DNA from 4 places in the Streptomyces sp. NPDC110618 genome. Region 4 is predicted to be linked to each of the others. Evidence: riboswitches for the same ligand, from Rfam matches in the RefSeq annotation. Region 4 holds a riboswitch; each other region holds the start of a gene.
What was found. Region 4 has a riboswitch for cobalamin ahead of ACZ7L7_RS14010 (energy-coupling factor ABC transporter permease). Riboswitches for the same ligand answer to the same signal wherever they lie in the genome.
Positions count from the first base shown of each region.

Region 1: another riboswitch for cobalamin. It lies ahead of ACZ7L7_RS12910 (cobalamin biosynthesis protein); the one in region 4 lies ahead of ACZ7L7_RS14010 (energy-coupling factor ABC transporter permease).
Region 2: another riboswitch for cobalamin. It lies ahead of ACZ7L7_RS34300 (ribonucleoside-diphosphate reductase subunit alpha); the one in region 4 lies ahead of ACZ7L7_RS14010 (energy-coupling factor ABC transporter permease).
Region 3: another riboswitch for cobalamin. It lies ahead of ACZ7L7_RS17230 (ABC transporter substrate-binding protein); the one in region 4 lies ahead of ACZ7L7_RS14010 (energy-coupling factor ABC transporter permease).

Region 1 is NZ_JBVKBN010000005.1:392,418-397,447, forward strand. Features, by position in the region: gene cobN (cobaltochelatase subunit CobN) at 1-945, opposite strand, end outside; gene ACZ7L7_RS12905 (cobyric acid synthase) at 942-2,453, opposite strand; gene ACZ7L7_RS12910 (cobalamin biosynthesis protein) at 2,450-3,391, opposite strand; cobalamin riboswitch at 3,493-3,632, opposite strand; gene ACZ7L7_RS12915 (CU044_2847 family protein) at 3,819-4,175, shown strand; gene ACZ7L7_RS12920 (nSTAND1 domain-containing NTPase) at 4,162-5,030, shown strand, end outside.
Region 2 is NZ_JBVKBN010000030.1:73,733-78,762, reverse strand. Features, by position in the region: gene ACZ7L7_RS34315 (GntR family transcriptional regulator) at 233-997, shown strand; gene ACZ7L7_RS34310 (DUF3311 domain-containing protein) at 1,166-1,426, shown strand; gene ACZ7L7_RS34305 (GNAT family N-acetyltransferase) at 1,468-1,968, shown strand; cobalamin riboswitch at 2,021-2,144, shown strand; gene ACZ7L7_RS34300 (ribonucleoside-diphosphate reductase subunit alpha) at 2,265-4,616, shown strand; gene ACZ7L7_RS34295 (ribonucleotide-diphosphate reductase subunit beta) at 4,616-5,030, shown strand, end outside.
Region 3 is NZ_JBVKBN010000008.1:158,494-163,523, forward strand. Features, by position in the region: gene ACZ7L7_RS17225 (MFS transporter) at 1-497, shown strand, start outside; cobalamin riboswitch at 681-865, shown strand; gene ACZ7L7_RS17230 (ABC transporter substrate-binding protein) at 1,114-2,331, shown strand; gene ACZ7L7_RS17235 (FecCD family ABC transporter permease) at 2,328-3,419, shown strand; gene ACZ7L7_RS17240 (ABC transporter ATP-binding protein) at 3,416-4,462, shown strand; gene ACZ7L7_RS17245 ((2Fe-2S)-binding protein) at 4,456-5,030, shown strand, end outside.
Region 4 is NZ_JBVKBN010000006.1:182,239-187,268, reverse strand. Features, by position in the region: gene ACZ7L7_RS14025 (ATP-binding cassette domain-containing protein) at 1-806, opposite strand, end outside; gene cbiQ (cobalt ECF transporter T component CbiQ) at 803-1,552, opposite strand; gene ACZ7L7_RS14015 (energy-coupling factor ABC transporter substrate-binding protein) at 1,559-1,909, opposite strand; gene ACZ7L7_RS14010 (energy-coupling factor ABC transporter permease) at 1,906-2,619, opposite strand; cobalamin riboswitch at 2,650-2,832, opposite strand; gene ACZ7L7_RS14005 (LysR family transcriptional regulator) at 2,927-3,829, opposite strand; gene ACZ7L7_RS14000 (RidA family protein) at 3,926-4,321, shown strand; tRNA gene ACZ7L7_RS13995 (tRNA-Gly) at 4,364-4,436, shown strand; gene ACZ7L7_RS13990 (FadR/GntR family transcriptional regulator) at 4,567-5,030, shown strand, end outside.

The sequences.
Region 1 (5,030 bases), on a different contig from region 4:
TCCGGCGACGCGCGCGGCGCGCTCGGGGTCGGCGACGTACACCGGGACCTCGTCCGGTCCCTGCTCCTTGAAGGAGAACGGCACGGTGATCAGCCGTCCGTCGAACTCCGGGATGGCGACCTGCATCGCCGCGTCCATGGGGGAGAGTGCGGCGTCGGACTCGTCCCAGGCCGCGCGGGAGGAGGTGAGGCAGAGCCCTTGCAGCACGGGGATGTCGAGGTCGGCGAGGGCGCCGATGTCCCAGGCCTCCTCGTCGCCGCCCGCCGACGCCTGCGAGGCGTGGGTGCCGCCCGCTGCGAGGACGGTGGCGACGAGTGCGTCCGCCTTGCCGAGGATCTCGTACAGCCCCGCGTCCGCGCCGCGCAGCGAACCGCAGTACACGGGAAGGGCGTTGGCGCCGCGCGCCTCGATGGCATCGCAGAGGGTGTCGACGAAGGCGGTGTTGCCGCTGAGTTCGTGGGCCCGGTAGAAGAGCACGCCGACCGTGGGGCGGCCGTCCTCCCATGCCGGGGTGCCGTGGACGCCGTACTCGGGCATCTTCTGCGGCTCGACGAAGCCCTCGCCGGTGAGCAGCACGGTGTCGGAGAGGAACCGGGCGAGTTCGGTGAGGTTGGCGGGGCCGCCCTCGACCAGGTACTTCAGTGCCTCGGCGACGACTCCGGCGGGCACCGAGGACTCGGCCATCAGCTCGGCGTCCGGGACGCTCTCCCCGCCCAGCAGCACGGTCGGAATGCCGGACGCCTTGAGCTCGGCGAGCCCGTCCTCCCAGGCCCGCTTCCCGCCGAGCAGGCGTACGACGGCGATGTCCGCGCCCTCGATGAGAGCGGGCAGGTCCTGCTCGACGTCCACGCGGGTCGGGTTGCCGATCCGGTAGGAGGCGCCGGTCGCGGCCCTGGCCGCCAGCAGGTCCGTGTCGGCGGTCGACAACAACAACACTGTGCTCATGCGGGCGCTCCCGGTGGAATGAAAGGCAGTCCTGTCGGCGCGCCCGACTCGATGAGCCGCCAGAGCGCGTCGGTGTCCGCGTGCTGTTCGATCAGGTCGCCGAGCCGGTCGAGCTGCTCCTCGCGCAGCGCGGCGAAGGAGGTGTCGGCGGCCGGGACGAAACGCCGGCCGGCGGCGGCCGCCACCTCGCGCAGGAAGGCGCGCCGGAAGCCGTCCGACTCCAGCGAGCCGTGCCAGTGGGTGCCCCAGGTCTGCCCGACCCGGCAGCCGTCCAGGAAGGGCTCGCCGCCGGCGACTTCGGCGACCCCGTGGTGGATCTCGTACCCCTCGACGGTCTCCCCGAGGGCTTCGCCGACGGGCCGGGTGAGGGTCTTCTCGCGGGCGAACCGCACCCGTACGGGCAGGATGCCGAGCCCGTCGACCTGTCCCCGGCGGCTCTCCACGTCGTCCTCGATGTGCTCGCCGAGCACCTGGAAGCCACCGCAGATGCCGAGGACGGGCCGTTGTTCGGCGGCCCGGCGCACCAGGGCGTCGGCCAGCCCCCGCGCGCGCAGCCACTCCAGCGCCTTGACGGTGCCGCGGGTGCCGGGGACGACGACGAGGTCGGCGTCGGCCAGCTCCTCGGGCCGGTCCACGAACCGCACCACGACGCCGGGTTCGGCGGCGAGCGCGTCCACGTCGGTGAAGTTGGACATCAGCGGCACGGCGCACACGGCCACGCGCAGCACGTCCTCGCCGACGGGGGAGGAGACCTCGGACTCGCGCACGGCACCGCGCAGGGAGACCCGCAGCCCGTCCTCCTCGTCGATGCCGAGCCCGTGCTGGAAGGGCAGTACGCCGTAGGTGTGCCGTCCGGTCAGGCCGTGCAGCATGTCCAGGCCGGGCTCCAGCAGCGAGACGTCGCCGCGGAACTTGTTGACCAGGAACCCGGCGATCAGCCGCTGGTCCTCGGGCGACAGTAGCGCCACCGTCCCGAAGAAGGAGGCGAAGACACCGCCCCGGTCGATGTCACCGACCACCACCACCGGCAGATCGGCATTGCGGGCGATGCCCATGTTGACGATGTCGGTGCGCCGCAGATTGATCTCGGCCGGGCTGCCCGCCCCCTCACAGATCACCGCGTCATACGTGCCCCGCAACTCGGCGAGGCAGTCGAGCACCGTCCCCAGCAACTGCTGCTGCCGTCCGCCGTGGTAGCCACGCGCGCTCAGCTCGCCCACCGGCTTGCCCATGAGCACGACCTGGCTGCTCTGATCGCCGCCCGGCTTGAGCAGCACGGGGTTCATCAGCGCGGTCGGCTCCACCCGGCAGGCCTGCGCCTGCATGGCCTGCGCCCGCCCGATCTCGGCGCCCTCGCGGGTGACGAAGGAGTTCAGCGACATGTTCTGCGCCTTGAACGGCGCGACCTTGACGCCCTGCCGGACCAGCCAGCGGCAGATCCCGGCGGTCACCACGCTCTTGCCCGCGTCGGAGGTCGTCCCGGCGACGAGCAGCCCCCCGCCGCTCATGACCGCCTCCCCCGCACCACGCGGCGCGCGGCGGCACTGACCCCCAGCGTCAGCCAGCTCACCCGCCGCGACAGCCGTACGGCACGCTCGATGTCGGCGACTTCCACGGCCCGTCCCTCCGGGTTCAGCACCGGCCGGTGCTCCACACGCCCGCCGTACGACAGGGTCCCGCCGAGCCGCACTCCGAGCGCCCCGGCGAACGACGCCTCCACCGGCCCGGCGTTGGGGCTCGGGTGCCTGTCCGCGTCGGCACGCCAGGCCCGTACCGCACCCCGCGGATCGCCCCCGGCGACGGCGGCGAGTACGGCGGTCAGCCGCGCCCCCGGCCAGCCGGCGACGTCGTCGAGGCGGGCCGAGGCCCAGCCGTAGCGCAGGTAGCGGGGCGACTTGTGGCCGACCATGGCGTCGAGCGTGTTCACGGCCCGGAAGCCGAGCAGCCCCGGCACCCCGCCCACGGCGCCCCACACGAGCGCGCCCACAACGGCGTCGGAGGTGTTCTCGGCGACGGACTCCACCACGGCCCGCGCGATGCCGTCGGCGTCCAGCGCCTGCGGGTCCCGCCCGCACAGATGCGGCAGCCGGGATCGCGCCGCCTCGATGTCCCCCGCCTCAAGGGCCCGCCCGACGGTCCGGGCCTCGCGGGAGAGCGAAGTCCCGCCGACAACAGCCCAAGTGGCGACCCCGGTCAACGCGACGGACGCGATCGGGGACCGGCGCACGGCACGCGACGCAAGCACCCCCAGCGCCACGGCGCCACCGGCGCACACGCCCGCGTGCACCACGCCCCGGCCGCGGTCGTCCCGCCACAACAGCCGTTCCACGGCGCCCGCGGCCCGCCCGAACACGGCGACCGGATGCCCCCGGCGCGGATCGCCGAGCAGCAGGTCGCCCAGGAGGCCGGCGGCGGTGCCGTACGCGAAGACGCGATCGGCCCGCATCGGCTCAGCCGATCGTGGAGTCAGAAAGGGTTCTGGTGCTGGATGTCGATCGGCATGCGGGCATCGCGATATGTCCTCACTCAGGGTGTCCACGCCCTGGCTCGACGAGACCGGCGGTGAGAGTTCCTGGCTCCCGGGGGTTACTACCCCGGTGACAGTGGCGGGACCGCGCCGGATTCGCACCGGCTTCCTCTCCTGCCGCCGTAATTGGCTCGGGCAGTCCACCACGCCCCCGAATGAGCCGTCAACTTGCCGTTGACCTGCGAGGGGAGAGTGTGCTGAGGCCCACACCGGGTCTGTGGGGGCGACGATGCCTCAGGTGTTTCACCCACATGAGCTGACTACGGGGAATCACCTTGCGGCTGCGTGAGGTGACGAACTGGAATACCTGAACCGACCGAGCACAGCCGAGGGGGAGGCCGGGTCCGTGGCGTACGTGGGCGAAATGGTGCTGGACGACGGGCAGATCGTGCTGCTGGAGGTGGCGGGCGACGGACCGGCCGGGGTGCAGCGCGTCTCGCGCGGCGGCCAGGTCGCGGGCGCGGCGGAAACCCTCCAACAGGCGCTCGCCCGGGTCCGCCCGGCGCTGGGAGCGGTCCTGGACAACGCCCGCGCCCTGCCCAGATCGCCCGACTCGGTCACGGTCGAATTCGGCATCACGCTGAGCGCGGAGGCGGGCGTGGTCGTCGCCCGGGGCTCCACCGAGGCGCACTTCACGGTCACCATGAACTGGGCGAACGCCCCCGAACTGCCCACCCAGCGCGACACCGATGCCGGCCCCTGACGACGAACTCCCCCTCGGCATCGCCCGCTTCTGGAGAACGGACGGCCAGGTCACCGGCACGGGTTTCCTGATCGCCGAGAACACGCTGTGCACGTGCGCGCATGTGGTGGCGAACGCGCTGGGGGTGCCCGACACGGAGCCGGTGCCGCCTGGCGAGCCGGTGGCGGTCGACTTCCCCTTGCTGACCGTCCCCTCCGCCCGCGTACCGGCGCGGGTCACGCACTGGCGCCCCGTGGCGTCGGACGGCGGCGGCGACATCGCGCTGCTGAGCCTGGACCCGGTGCCGGGGACGAGGGCCGTACGCCTGGCGGGCGGTACGTCGGTCTGGGACCACCCGTTCCGAGTCCTGGGCTTCCCCCTGCGCACCGACGACCACGGAGTCTGGGTGGACGGCCGCCTCCGAGCCCCGGTGGGCAAGGGCTGGACGTCGATGGAGCCGAGGGAACGAACGATCGGCCGGGGCTTCTCGGGCGGCCCGGTCTGGGACACGGAACAGGGCGGGGTCGTCGGCATGACGGTGGCCGCGGACACGGGGGCGGGCGCGAGCACGGCGTACCTCATCCCGGCCGCGTACCTGTTGGGCCTGGACCCTGCCCTGTGCCCGTCCCCCTTCCGGGGCCTGGAGGCCTTCCGGGAACAGGACGCGGCGGTGTTCTTCGCCCGCCAGGCGGACAGCCGGCGCATCGCGCAGGCGCTGCGCGAGCACCCGTTCGTGCCGGTGGCGGGGGCGTCGGGGGTGGGGAAGTCCTCGCTGGTACGAGCCGGGGTACTGCCCCTGCTCCGCGCGGCGGGCTATTCGGTGACGGACTTCGCGGGCCAGCCGGACGTGGACCCGGTACGGACGCTGGGGGAGGC
Region 2 (5,030 bases), on a different contig from region 4:
GAGCTTGGACCAGACCAAAATTCCTGTCAAGGGGGTCAGAAAGGGCGCTGACCAGCCGTTATGCGACCTACATATGCAGGAACCTTTAAGTAAGAAGGCAGCGAAAATAGCGTTGCCGGAGTAATCTCATCCGCTAGACCACTCGCCTTTATGGACTAGACCAAAAGCAGTGGCGACGGTATATAGAAGGGATCACGAATGTGAGCCGCATCCGGAGCCTGGAAGGCAGAGCATGAGCACCGACGTCAGCAGTGCGGAGAACGAGGGTGGGGCGACCGTCCGTACCGCGCGCGTGCCCAAGTACTACCGCCTGAAGAAGCACCTCCTCGACATGACGGAGACGCAGGCGCCGGGCACGCCCGTCCCGCCCGAGCGCACGCTGGCGGCGGAGTTCGACACCTCGCGCACCACGGTGCGCCAGGCCCTCCAGGAACTGGTCGTCGAGGGCCGGCTGGAGCGCATCCAGGGCAAGGGCACCTTCGTCGCCAAGCCCAAGGTCTCCCAGGCACTGCAGCTGACCTCGTACACCGAGGACATGCGCGCCCAGGGCCTGGAACCGACCTCCCAGCTGCTGGACATCGGCTACATCACCGCCGACGACCGGCTCGCCGACCTGCTCGACATCACCGCGGGCGGACGCGTCCTGCGCATCGAGCGGCTGCGCATGGCCAACGGCGAGCCGATGGCCATCGAGACCACCCACCTGAGCGCCAAGCGCTTCCCGGCGCTGCGCCGGTCCCTGGTCAAGTACACCTCGCTGTACACCGCGCTGGCCGAGGTCTACGACGTCCACCTCGCCGAGGCCGAGGAGACCATCGAGACCTCGCTGGCCACGCCGCGCGAGGCGGGCCTGCTCGGCACGGACGTGGGCCTGCCGATGCTGATGCTCTCCCGGCACTCCCTGGACCGCGACGGACAGCCGGTGGAGTGGGTGCGCTCGGTGTACCGGGGCGACCGGTACAAGTTCGTGGCGCGGCTCAAGCGGCCCGCGGAATAGGCCCGTCGCGCCCCGGTGGCCCTCCTGTCCCACGAGGACGGGAGGGCCTTCGTGTCGGCCGGAATGGCTCCCAGGGCGAACGAAAGACACGGAGGGGTTCCGCTCCCGCGGCCCGTGGCCTACATTGCCTGCGCGTTGCACGGATCTGCGGCGAGGGGAGGGCCCCGGATGCCGGACACCCCGGAAACGAGCGGACAGCCCGTGGTGACACCGGTCCGCGTCCTCATCGCCCTCTGCCTGATCGCCCCCTTCGTGGCGATGCTGTGGGTGGGTTCCTACGCGCGCGCCGAACCGTCCGTCGCCGGCGTCCCGTTCTTCTACTGGTACCAGCTGGCGTGGGTGGTCCTGACCACCGCGCTGACCCTGGCCGCGTACACGCTGCGCCGGCTCGACCGGCGCTCCCGCGGGGCGGCGCCCGACGGCGAGTGAACCGGCGCGGGGCGCGGCCGGACTCGTACAGAATTTCCTCCATGGACTTCGAGATCCGGCCGGCCAGACCCGCCGAGTACGACGAACTCGGCGAGATCACCGCGCAGGCGTACCTGAGGGACGGACTGCTCGCCTTCGGCGACGCCGACTGGTACCTCAGCGAGCTGAAGGACGTGGCCAGGCGCGCCGCCGCCGCGGACGTCCTGGTCGCCGCCGACTCCGGCCGCCTCCTCGGCGGCGTCACCTACGTCCCCTCCGGCGGTCCGATGGCCGACCTCGCCCGCCCCGGAGAGGCCGAGATCCGTATGCTCGCGGTCGCCCACGAGGCCCGCGGCCGGGGTGTCGGCCAGGCCCTGGTCCAGGCGTGCGTCGACCGCGCCACGGGCACGTCGGCGGGCATCGTCCTGTCCACCCAGCCCTCGATGCGCGCCGCCCACCGCATCTACGAACGCCTGGGTTTCAACCGCGCCCCGGAGCGGGACTGGCACCCGTTGCCGGAGCACCCCGAGTTCACTCTGCTCACCTATGAGTTGACACTCTGAAGCCAGCGCGACACAACATCTGGGGGTGGCGTCGCGGCCCGGCACAAGATGTATGCTCATGCTCGCTGTCGCCGCAGGGGAATCCGGTGCGAATCCGGAACTGTCCCGCAACGGTGTACTGGCGTGTTTCCGCACGCCTGTTCAGTCCGAGGACCTGCCGACAGTGCGCCCGGCCGTCCGGTCCGGGTGCCCGACGTCCGGGCCTCGTGGGATGGGCCGGTGGACGCGACGCCCCGTGCGCTCGTGCTGCCCGCTGCCCTCCGCGTGGCCCCGTGCCGAGCGAGGGAGAGCCCCACGTGACCATCGCGCCAGCCGATCCGGCTTCAGCCGCACCGGTGGAGACCGACGGTCCCGGTGCCGCGCTGCTGCGGACCCTGACCGAGCTGACCGCCGACCTCCCCGACGCCGACCCCGGACGGGTCGCCGCCGCCGCGCTGCGCGGCCGGTCCGCCCGCGCGGACGAGGCGGAGCTGCGCGAACTGGCCACCGAGGCGGCCGCCGGGCTCATCTCCGAGGACCCCGCATACTCGCGGCTGGCCGCCAGGCTGCTGACCATCTCCATCGCCGCCGAGGCCGCCTCGCAGGGCGTCACCCGCTTCACCGAGTCCGTGGCGGTCGGTCACCGCGAGGGGCTCATCGCCGACCGGACCGCCGAGTTCGTACGGCTGCACGGCGAGCGGCTGGACGCGGTCATCGACACCGGCGCCGACGACCGCTTCGGCTACTTCGGGCTGCGCACCCTGCACAGCCGCTACCTGCTGCGGCACCCGATCACCCGCAAGGTCGTCGAGACGCCCCAGCACTTCATGCTCCGCGTCGCCGCCGGACTCGCCGAGGACGACAGCGCGCGGTCCGTGGACGAGGTCGCCGCGCTCTACGGGCTGATGAGCCGGCTCGACTACCTGCCCTCCTCCCCCACGCTGTTCAACTCCGGCACCCGGCACCCCCAGATGTCGTCCTGCTACCTCCTGGACTCCCCCAAGGACGAGCTGGACTCCATCTACGACCGCTACCACCAGGTCGCCCGGCTCTCCAAGCACGCCGGCGGCATCGGGCTCTCCTACTCCCGTATCCGCAGCCGGGGTTCGCTGATCCGCGGTACCAACGGGCACTCCAACGGCATCGTGCCGTTCCTGAAGACGCTGGACGCCTCGGTGGCGGCCGTGAACCAGGGCGGGCGGCGCAAGGGCGCGGCGGCGGTGTACCTGGAGACCTGGCACTCCGACATCGAGGAGTTCCTGGAGCTGCGGGACAACACCGGTGAGGACGCCCGCCGTACGCACAACCTGAACCTCGCGCACTGGATCCCGGACGAGTTCATGCGCCGGGTCAACGCCGACGAGCAGTGGAGCCTGTTCTCCCCGGCCGACGTGCCCGAGCTGGTGGACCTGTGGGGCGAGGAGTTCGACGCCGCCTACCGCAAGGCCGAGCAGGCCGGGCTCGCCCGGAAGACCATCGCGGCGCGCGATCTGTACGGCCGGATGATGCGCACCCTGGCGCAGACCGGCAACGGCTGGATGACCTTCAAGGACGCCGCCAACCGCACCGCCAACCAGACCGCGCTGCCGGGCCATGTCGTGCACTCCTCCAACCTGTGCACGGAGATCCTGGAGGTCACCGACGACGGGGAGACCGCGGTCTGCAACCTGGGCTCGGTCAACCTCGGCGCCTTCGTGCGCGACGGCGACCTGGACTGGGAGCGGCTGGACGAGACGGTCCGCACGGCCGTGACCTTCCTGGACCGCGTGGTGGACATCAACTTCTACCCGACCGAGCAGGCGGGCCGCTCCAACGCCAAGTGGCGTCCGGTGGGCCTGGGCGCGATGGGTCTGCAGGACGTCTTCTTCCAGCTGCGGCTGCCCTTCGACTCCGCCGAGGCCAAGGCGCTGTCCACCCGGATCGCCGAGCGGATCATGCTCGCCGCCTACGAGGCCTCCGCCGACCTCGCCGAGCGCAACGGCCCGCTCCCGGCCTGGGAGAAGACCCGTACGGCCCGGGGCGTGCTGCACCCCGACCACTACGACGTCGAGCTGACCTGGCCGGAGCGGTGGGCGGCGCTGCGCTCCCGGATCGCCGGGGTCGGGCTGCGCAACTCGCTGCTGCTGGCGATCGCGCCCACGGCGACCATCGCCTCCATCGCGGGCGTGTACGAGTGCATCGAGCCGCAGGTGTCCAACCTGTTCAAGCGCGAGACGCTGTCGGGCGAGTTCCTCCAGGTCAACTCCTATCTGGTGAAGGACCTCAAGGAGCTGGGCGTGTGGGACGCCCGCACCCGGGAAGCGCTGCGCGACGCCAACGGCTCGGTGCAGGGCTTCGCCTGGATCCCGGAGGAGGTGCGCGAGCTGTACCGCACGGCGTGGGAGATCCCGCAGCGCGGTCTGATCGACATGGCGGCGGCCCGGACCCCGTTCCTGGACCAGTCGCAGTCCCTGAACCTGTTCCTGGAGACGCCGACCATCGGCAAGCTCTCCTCGATGTACGCCTACGCCTGGAAGTCCGGGCTGAAGACCACGTACTACCTGCGCTCGCGCCCGGCGACCCGGATCGCCCGCGCCGCCCAGGCCACCGTCCCCGTCCAGCAGGCCGCCGACCCCGAGGCGGTCGCCTGCTCCCTTGAGAACCCCGAGTCCTGCGAGGCCTGCCAGTAATGTCCACCCGTAACCAGAACCTGCTCGACCCGGGCTTCGAACTGACTCTGCGCCCCATGCGCTACCCGGACTTCTACGAGCGCTACCGGGACGCGATCAAGAACACCTGGACCGTCGAGGAGGTCGACCTCCACTCGGACGTCGCCGACCTGGCGAAGCTGACCCCCGCCGAGCAGCACCTGATCGGGCGGCTGGTCGCCTTCTTCGCGACCGGTGACTCGATCGTCGCGAACAACCTGGTGCTGACGCTGTACAAGCACATCAACTCCCCCGAGGCGCGGCTGTACCTGAGCCGCCAGCTCTTCGAGGAGGCCGTGCACGTCCAGTTCTATCTGACGCTGCTGGACACCTACCTCCCCGACCCGGAGGACCGCGCCGCCGCGTTCGACGCCGTGGAGAACATCCCCTCCATCC
Region 3 (5,030 bases), on a different contig from region 4:
TCGGCTTCGCCCTGAGCGTCAGCTCCGTGACGGCCGTGGCGCTCAGCAGCGTGCCCGCGCATCTGTCCGGCATGGCCAGCGCCACCACCAACATGCTGCGCGACCTGGGCTTCGCCCTCGGCCCGGTGGTCGTCGGCGCGGTCGCCCTCAGCAACGCCGGCTCGGCCTTCACGTCCAGCCTGTCCGGGGCCACCACCCTGTCCAGCGGCGACGCGATGGCGGCCCGTCAGATAGCCGAGGCGGGCGGCCCCATCGCCGTCAACAGCCTGCCCGCCGAAGCCCCGGGCGCCGCCGCCCACGGCCTGGCCCTGGACGCCCTCGGCACCGGCTTCAGCACGGCGTACCTGGTCTGCGCGGTAGCGGCCCTGGTCGCCGCGGCCCTCGCCGCCCTCGGCATGATCGGCATCCGCTCGGACGCGGCGAACGAGGCGAAGACCTCGGCCACGGTTCCCCCGACCGAATGGGCGGAGCCGACGGCCGACGCCGCCCGCCCCTGACCACCACGTCCACACCCGAACCCGCGCCCGCCGGAGACCGTGTCCGGCGGGCGCGTCCGCCTTTGCCGCCGGACGGATGCCCGGCGGCAAACCCGCGCGCCGGAGCATGAGTTGACCGCTCCGGCGCACTGCGCTGCCGGTTCCTGTGGCTGATCGCACAAAAGGCGCCCTGGCGTGCCCAACCCCCGTTCTGCGATGCTTCGTTCCGACAAGCGACGGCGGAACGAGGAAGCCGGTGGGAATCCGGCACGGTACCGCCACTGTGTAGGGGGAGCGACTCCGCCCATGGCCACCGTCCCGCAAGGGGTGGGAAGGCCGGAGAAGCTGTGATCCCGAGTCAGGAGACTCACGCCGTCGCACCTCGAAGTACGGGGCGGATTTCCCCGAGAGAGGCGGTGGCACTCGTGTGCCTGTGCAGGTGTGTCGGCGGCCGTGGGCTGCCCGTGTTCCGTCGGAGCCGTCGCGTGACGAGTGACGTGCCCTTGCTCCGCTTCCGGTTCTAGCGAGCCTCCCTCCCCTTTCTCAACGGGCCTTCCCCGTACGCCCCTTCACCGCACCGCCACCGCGTGCCGCGCGCTGCCGGTGCGTCTGTCACGCATGCCATCCGGAGCTGCCTGTGTCCGTACGTCGTTCCCTCCTGCCCTCGGCCGCCGCCGTCCTCACCACCGTCCTCGCCCTCACGCTCACCGCGTGCGGTGACCCCGATGCCCCCGCCGGCGCCAAAGCGCAGGCGCCGCAGGCTGGTTGCATCAAGGACTTCGACCCGGGCACGGACTACTTCCCGGTCAAGTCGCAGGTGAAGCACGCCAAGAACTTCACCCTCCGCTACGAGAAGAGCTACCAGGTCCTCACCGTCAAGGAGCCCTACCCGAAGGGCAGGCCGGAGTCGTACGTCCTGGTCAAGTGCGGTGCTCCGAAGCCGGAGTTGACGGGGGCGCTGGCCAAGGCGCAGCAGATCACCGTGCCGATCAAGAGCCTGTACTCCGCCTCCACCACCCATCTGCCGCTGCTCACCGAGACCGGCACCCTGGACGTGCTGACCGGTGTCGCGAGCAAGGCGAACATCTCCTCCGCCGAGGTGATCGAGCGGGTGGAGGAGGGCAAGGTCACCGAGTACGCCAAGGACCGCGCCATCAACGCCGAGACGGTCATCGGCGAGCAGCCGGACGTCCTGATGACCCAGGGCACCGACGACCCGCAGTACCCGAAGCTGCGTCAGGCGGGAATCGCGGTGGTCGCCAACGCCGAGTGGCTGGAGCCCAGTCCGCTCGGCCGTGCCGAGTGGGTGAAGGCGATGGCCGCGCTCACCGGCGCGGAGAAGCGGGCCGACGAGCTGTTCGACACCGTCGAGGCCGACTACCGCGAGGTCGCCGAGAAGGCGGCCAAGGTGTCCGAACCCGTACAGGTGCTGCCCGGCACGATGTATCAGGGGACCTGGTACATGCCCGCCGGGGGCAGTTACGCGGCCCGGCTCATCAAGGACGCCGGCGGCACCTACCCCTGGTCGGGCAAGGGTGGTTCCGGGAATCTCCAGCTCAACTTCGAGGCCGTGTACGCCAAGGGCGGCGACGCCCCGGTCTGGCTCGCCGACCAGCGGTGGAAGTCCACCGCCGACGCGGAGAAGGCGGACCCCCGGTACGGGAAGCTGAAGGCCGTCAGCGACGGCGAGGTCTGGACGAACACCAAGGCGCTCGGCCCCGGCGGCGGCAACGAGTACTACGAACGCGGCGTCCTGCGCCCCGACCTGGTCCTCGCCGACCTGTTCGCGCTGCTCCACCCGGAGCAGGCGAAGGGCCACACCTTCACCTTCTACCGGCAGGTGCCCAAGGCATGACGACGGCCCTGGCCATCGAGCCCGAGAAGCCGGCAGCGACGCGACCGGGGCGGCGGCGCGCTGCCGTCGTCCTGGCCCTCGCGGCCGGTACCGCCGCGCTGTTCGTCCTCACCGTCGCGACCGGCTCCCACCGGGTGCCGGTCGCGGAGGTGGTACGGGTCCTGCTGGGCGGCGCCGCGAAGGACCCGCGCTGGACCGTGATCGTCGAGGAGGTGCGGCTGCCCCGCGCGCTGACGGCCACCGCCGTGGGCGCCGCCCTCGCGGTGGCGGGCGTGCAGATGCAGACGCTGTTCCGCAACGCGCTGGCCGATCCGTACTCCCTGGGCGTGAGTTCGGGCGCGAGCATGGGCGTCGCCGCCGTGGTCGTCGGCACCGGCGGGGTCGCCGGGAGCTTCACCGGGGACCTGGCCGGTCTTGGGCGGGTGGGTGTCGTCCTCGCCGCCTCGATCGGCGCCGCCGCCGTACTGGCGCTCGTGCTGCTGCTGTCGCGCTGGGTGCGCTCGGCCGTCACCCTGCTGGTCATCGGCGTGATGATCGGCTCGGCGGCCACCGCCGTGGTGGGCGTGATGCTCGTGTACGCCCGGCCCGAGCGGGCCCAGCAGTTCGTGATGTGGGGTTTGGGCAGCTTCGGCGCCACCACCTGGCCCGACCTGAAGGTGATGCTGCCGGTCGTCGGCGCCGGGCTGCTGCTGGCCGCGCTGACCGCCAAGCGCCTCAACGCCCTGCTGCTCGGCGAGGACTACGCCCGCACCATGGGCCTGAACGTACGGCGCAGCCGCGACCTCGCCCTGCTCGGCACCTCGGTGCTGGCGGGCGCGGCCACCGCCTTCTGCGGCCCGATCGCCTTCCTGGGCCTGGCCGTTCCGCACCTGACCCGGGTGGCCCTCGGCACCTCGGACCACCGGGCGCTGATCCCCGCGTCCATGCTCGCCGGAGCCTTCCTGGCCCTGGCCTGCGCGCTGCTGAGCCAGCCGCCGGGCACCGACTCCGTGCTGCCGCTGAACGCCATCACCTCCCTGTTCGGCGCACCCGTCGTCATCACGTTCCTGATCCGCAGCCGCCGCGGCGTACAAGGAGTGGCCTCGTGACCGAGACGCTGACCGAGACAGCGGCCCAGCCGGGGATACGGACCGGTGGTCTGGAGACCGAGGAGCTGACCGTCGGCTACCGCGCCCGCTCACGGTCGTCCCGTGCCGTGCTGTCGGGCCTGGCCCTGCGCGCCGCCCCCGGTGAACTGACCGTCCTGCTCGGTCCGAACGGCGCCGGGAAGTCCACCCTGTTGCGCACCCTGTGCGGGCTCCAGCCGCCCCTGGAGGGCCGTGTCCGGATCGGCGGCGCGGATCTGGCGCGGACCTCACCGGCCGCGCTCGCCCGTCGGCTGGCGGTCGTACTCACCGACCGGGTGGACGCCGGGCTGCTGTCCGTACGGGAGCTGGCCGGGCTCGGGCGCCATCCGCACACCGGGTTCACCGGCCGCCTCACGGCCGCGGACCACGCGGCCGTCGAGTGGTCGCTGAAGGCGGTGGGCGCCGACCACCTGGCGGACCGGCCGGCGGCGGAACTCTCGGACGGTGAGCGGCAACGCGTGCTGACCGCCCGCGCGCTCGCCCAGGAGCCCGAGGTCGTCCTCCTCGACGAGCCGACCGCGTTCCTGGACGTGCCCTCGCGGGTGGCGCTCACCGTGCTGCTGCGCGACCTGGCCCGGGACAGGGGCCTGACGGTCGTGGTCAGCACCCACGATCTGGAGCTGGCGCTGCGCGTGGCCGACGCGGTCTGGCTCGTCGACCGCACGTCCCGCGTCCACGCCGGGGCGCCCGAGGACCTGATCCGCGGTGGCGCCGTGGCGTCCGCCTTCGACGCCGACCACCTCGCCTTCGACCCGCTCACCGGCACCTTCGGCCTGCGCCGGGCCACGCGCGCCGTCGTGGCGGTGGACGCCCCGGCGGACGTACTGCCCCTGGTGGAACGGGCGTTGGCACGCGAGGGCCTGTCCGTCGCGGGCCCCGGGGCGAGGGCCGACGCGCGGGTGAACTGGACAGGAGAGAACAGCTTCGCCCTCGTGGGACCGGACGCCCGTACGACGCGGGCGCACGGCTTCCACGAGCTGACCCGGACGGCGCGCACATGGTGACCCCCGAGGTCCTGGCGCGCATCGCCACGATCGGCCCGTACTTCGCCGTGGGCACCGGGCCCCGGCCGGACGGCTTCCGCCCACTGACCGAGCTGTACGAGGACGGGGCCGCGCTGGACACCTGCGTCCGGGCGGTCGCCGACCGCCTCGGCACCGACCGGCCCAGGGTCGCCGCCTCCACCCTGCACCTGGGCACGGCCTCCCGCCTCTGGTCGCTGGCCCTGGCCTGTGCCGCGTACACCGGACGCGTCCCCGACCTGCACCCCGGCCGCCTGTGGTGGCGCCTGCCCGCCTCGGGCCCCCTCGACCTGTGGCTGACCGCACCGGGCACCCTGGACGAGGAGGACCCGCGAACGGCCCTGCACCGCACGGTCGTCGTCGGCAACCTCACCCCCTGGGCGGACGCCGTCCGCCGCACGTACGGCCTCTCCCCGCACACCCTGCGGGGCAACGCCGCCTCCGCGCTGATCGGCGCCCACCGCGTCCTGCTCACCAGAGCGCCGCGCACCCGGTTCCCCGTCGTCCCCCTGGTCCGCGAACTGCTGGACCACCCTCCGCTGGCGGGAGC
Region 4 (5,030 bases):
AGCTCCTCCGGCGTACGCGGGCCGACGGCGGCACCGCTCAACAGGCCCTGCGCCCGCAGCAGTTCGGCGGCCGCCACACCCCACGGCAGGCGAAGCCCCGCCCGCGCCAGCAGATCGGTGCGGGCGAGCATCGCGGGCGCCGGGCCGGTGCGCACGCCTCCCGGGGTGAGCAGGGCGGCGTCGTCGGCCCAGCGCAGGGCGAGGTCGACGTCGTGGGTGGCCATGACGACCGTGGTGCCGCCGGCGCGCAAGCGGTCGAGGGTGGCCAGCAGGCGCTCCTGCCCGTCCGGGTCCAGGCCCGCGGTCGGCTCGTCGAGGATCAGCACGCGCGGCCGCATCGCCACGGCACCGGCGATCGCGGTCCGCTTGCGCTGACCGTAGGAGAGCAGATGCGTGGGCCGCTCGGCGAGCGCCGTGATGTCCAGGGCGGCGAGCGCCTCCTCGACCCGTGTGCGCACCTCGGCGTCGGACAGGCCGAGGTTGAGCGGGCCGAACGACACGTCCTGCCCGACGGAGGCCGCGAAGAGCTGGTCGTCGGGGTCCTGCACCACCAGCTGCACGGTCGTCCGCAACCGGGTCAGCCCCTTGCGGTCGTACGACACCGGCCGCCCCTCGACGGTCAGTCGACCTTCGCGCGGCCGAAGTCCCCCGCTCAGCAGCCGCATCAGCGTGGTCTTGCCGCTGCCGTTGCGGCCGAGAAGCGCCAGCGACCTGCCCTCGGACACCGCGAAGTCCAGTCCGTCCAGGACGGTCGGCCCTTCCTCGTAGGCGTAGGACGCGCCTTCGAGGGCCACCAGCTCGGTCATGACAGGGGACCTTCCAGTACGAGGGTGAGGGCGACCAGCGTCAGCAGAAGCGCGCAACTCGCCACCGTGAAACGGACCGAGACCCGGGCCTCGGGCACCAGCACGCGCAGCGTGCCCTCGTAGCCGCGCCCGGCGAGCCCGGCCTGGAGCCGCGACGCCCGGTCGAAGGCACGCACGAACGCGGTGGCCCCGAGCCCGCCCAGGGACCGCCAGGTCGCGGCCCGCGTGGTGTGCCCGAGCCGCGCGGCCTGCGCCTCGCGGACCCGTCGCACCGAGTCCAGCAGCAGGAAGCTCATCCGGTACGTCACCAGCGCCACGTCCACCACGGCCGGGGGCACCCCGGCCTTCACCAGCCGTGGCAACAGGTCCGACATCGGCGTGGTGAACGCGAACAGCAGCACGCCCAGCGAGGCCGCCGAGGTGCGCAGCATCAGTTCCCCGGCCCGTACGGCGCCGTCGTCGGCGTACGACACGAATCCCTCGGGCCCGCCCACCTGGATGAGCAGGGTGGCCGCGCCGGTGACGCAGAAGCCCAGGGGCACCCGGTAGGCCCGCCAGAGCTTCCGGCCGGGCACACCCGCCGGACCCAGCAGCACCGTCAGGGCGGTCACCAGGACCAGCGCGGCACCCGGCCAGGGCGGCAGCGAGATCGCGAGCACGGTCAGGCCGAGCCCGAGCACGGCCTTGTCCACGGGATGGCGGCGGCGCCAGCGGCTGCTGTGCGCCGCCGCGTCGATCGGCAGCACGGGGCGTCAGCCCTCTTCGCCGTCGGACTCCTTGGTGCCGCCCACGCGCTCCAGGGCCCGCTGCTCGCCCTGCCTGCGGCCGCGCCGCAGGCCGAAGTAGTAGGCGAGGACACCGGCCCCGAGGGCCGCCTGGAGGGAGAACAGCGCCGACTCGATCTCGCCGGACGGTGGTTCGTACAGCGGCGAGAACCACGGCTCGTAGTCCGGTTCGATCTCGGTGATCGCGGTCTCGGCCTCGCCGTCGGCGCCGGTGAACGGCTCCTCCTTGTGATCGCCCATCCCGAACACCAGCGGCGCGACCGCGAGCAGGACGACCGCGAGCAGGAGCAGCAGGTTGATCTTCGTGTTGCGGTTCATCGGGCCACCGCCTCCGTCTCCGTCGACCCGGTGCGGGCCTGCCTGCCGCCGGAGATCAGCACGCCGAGCCGGGTCAGCTCGCCCTTGCTGGACTGCACCAGCAGCCGCATCACCAGCACCGTGAGAAGACCCTCGCTCACCGCGAGCGGGATCTGGGTGACGGCGAAGATGGAGCCGAACTTGCCGAGCGCGCCCAGGAATCCGCTGCCCGGGTCGGGGAACGCGAGCGCGAGCTGGACGCTGGTGACGCAGTACGTGGACAGGTCGGCGACGAAGGCGCCGCAGAACACGGCGACCATCAGCGGGACGTCGTAGCGCCGCAGCAGCTTGTAGACGGCGTATCCGGCCCAGGGGCCGACGATCGCCATCGAGAAGACGTTGGCGCCGAGCGTGGTCAGCCCGCCGTGCGCCAGCAGCAGGGCCTGGAAGAGCAGGGTGATGGTGCCCAGCACCGCCATGATCGGCGGCCGGAACAGGATGGCGCCCAGGCCCGTGCCGGTGGGGTGGGAACAACTCCCCGTCACCGAGGGCAGTTTGAGTGCCGACAGGACGAAGGTGAAGGCGCCGGAGGCGCCGAGGAGCAGGGTGCTCTCGGGATGCTCCCTGACCTCACGGGTGAGGGAGCGGACTCCGTGGACGACGAACGGCGCGGACGCGACACCCCAGGCGACGGCGTGCGCCGGTGGCAGGAAACCCTCGGCTATGTGCATGGCGCAGCAGACCCTCTCCAGCACCTCGTGGATGGTTGACGTGCCCTGGCCGGTCTCCTGGCTGACGGGTGACACCGCCCGGCTCCGCCTTCCCGGATCACTACGATCCAGTGGCTGCCCGCGAGGGCCGGAGCCGGACTTCCCGATCACAGTGGCGAGGGCCGCACCGGTTTCGCACCGGATTTCCCGTTCACCAAGGCCTGGTGACAGTAATGCCTGATCAGCTCGGCTGACAAGCGCGCCTCGGGGGCGCAGGGGCGGCGCACGCGGGCTCACTCGCGCGGAGCACGCACCGTGTCCGGCAGGCTCACTGGGCCGCCTTCGGGCTGACGGTCCCCAGGAGATGGGCGACCAGGGGGTTCCGGTCGGATGTGCGCCACGCGACAGCGACCCGCGTCCGCGCGGTGCCGGGTTCGATCCGGTGGAAGGCGACCCCCTTGAGGCGGATGCGCCGGATGCTCGCCGGTGCCAGCGAGACGCCGAGCCCGGTCTCCACCAGGGCGCACACGGTCTGCCACTCCACCGCGTCCTGGACGACGTCCGGTACGAACCCGGCCCCGGCGCACAGGTCGAGGATCCGGTCGTACAGCCCCGGACCGACCTCCCGGGGCAGCAGGACGAACGGTGCGCCGGCCAGGTCGGCGAGTCGAACGGTCCGCCCGGCGGCCAGCGGGTGCCCGCTGGGCAGGACCGCGACGAAGGGCTCGGTGAGCACGGTGCGGAAGTCCAGCTCCCCGTCCGGCTTCTCGGGCTCCCGCAGCAGACCGATGTCGAGGGTCCGCTCGCGCAGCGCGGTGAGCTGCGGAGCGGTCGTCATCTCCCGGATCTCCAGCCGCACTTCGGGGAACCTGTGCCGGAAGTCGCGCAGCAGACCGGGCAGCACGGTCAGGGCGAGCGAGGCGGCGAACCCGATCCGCAGCCGTCCGGTCCGGCCGCTGCCGACCGCGCGGGCGGCGGCCAGACCGTCGGCGAGGTCGCTCAGGGCCCGGCGCGCGGCGGGCAGCAGCTCGTGCCCGACCCGGGTGAGCGCGACCCGCCCCGGCTCACGGGTGAACAGCGCGTGCCCGACCCTGTCCTCCAGCCGGCGGATCTGCTGGCTCAGCGGCGGCTGCGCGATGCCCAGGCGGGCGGCGGCGCGTCCGAAGTGCAGTTCCTCGGCGAGGACGACGAAGGCGTGCAGCTGGGGGAGGGGCAGTTCGGGGCGCTCCATGGTCCTCCCTCTGCGTGTCTCCATACGCGTAGAGATATCGGTCGATGCCATTGACAGTATTCGACGTATCGACCCTGGTCACCTAGCGTTCGGCGCATGACAGAGCGACGCGTGATCCTCAGCGGCTCGACGTTCGAGGAGCAGATCGGTTACGCCCGTGCCGTGGTGGACGGCGACTGGGTGCATGTGTCCGGGACGACCGGCTTCGACTACACCACGATGACCATCTCCGACGATGTGGTGGAGCAGGCGGAACAGTGCCTGCGCACCATCGAGTCCGCGCTCACCGAGGCGGGCTGCACCTTCGCGGACGTGGTGCGGGTGCGCTATCTGCTGCCCGAGCGCGCGGACTTCGAGCCCTGCTGGCCGGTGCTGCGCCGCCGGTTCGGCGCGGTCCGCCCGGCCGCGACGATGATGGTGTGCGGGCTGGCCGACCCCCGGATGAAGATCGAGATCGAGGTGTACGCGCGGCGCCGAGCGGATGCGGTATAGTCGATCTTGCGCTGGTCACCCCAAATCCGGGGAACCGGTGATGCGTTGGTGGTCCAAGGAAAGACGCCCCGCTTCCTGCGGGGAGATGCAGGTGCAAGGCCTGCCCGGCGCTCCAGAAAATGGCCCGTCCCGAACTCCGGGGCGGGCCATTTGCGTTGCCCCACACGAGCCGACTTGTTGACGCCCTGTCTACGTAGTGGTTGAGTGGCTGAGCCACTGGACCACTGCACTGCTGGGAGGCAGGGATGGGCGCACTGCCGCGCGAGAGCACGGTCGACCTACTGGAGAAGCGGCTGCGGGAGGACATCCTCGGCGGCCGCCGCCCCGCCGGGAGCTATCTGCCGCCCGAGCGGGAACTGGCGGACGAGTTCGGGGTCAACCGCACCACGCTCAAGCACGCGTTCGGACGGCTCGTGCAGTCCGGGCTGCTGGAGACCAAGCACGGAGTCGGCACCCGCGTCCGGGACTTCCTGCGCCACGGCGGCGCGGATCTGCTGCCCATGCTCGTGGGGCACAGCCCGGACTGGATCGGCGAGATCTTCGAAGTGCGGCGCAGTATCGGCGAGTTGATCGCCGAGCGCGCCGCCGCCCGCGCCACCCCGGCCCAGGCCGCCGACCTGCGCCGCCTGCTGGCGGCCGTCGGTGAGGCGGAGGGCGGCGAGGCGGCCCAGCTGGCGGACGCCGAGGTGCACCGGGCACTGGCTCGCGC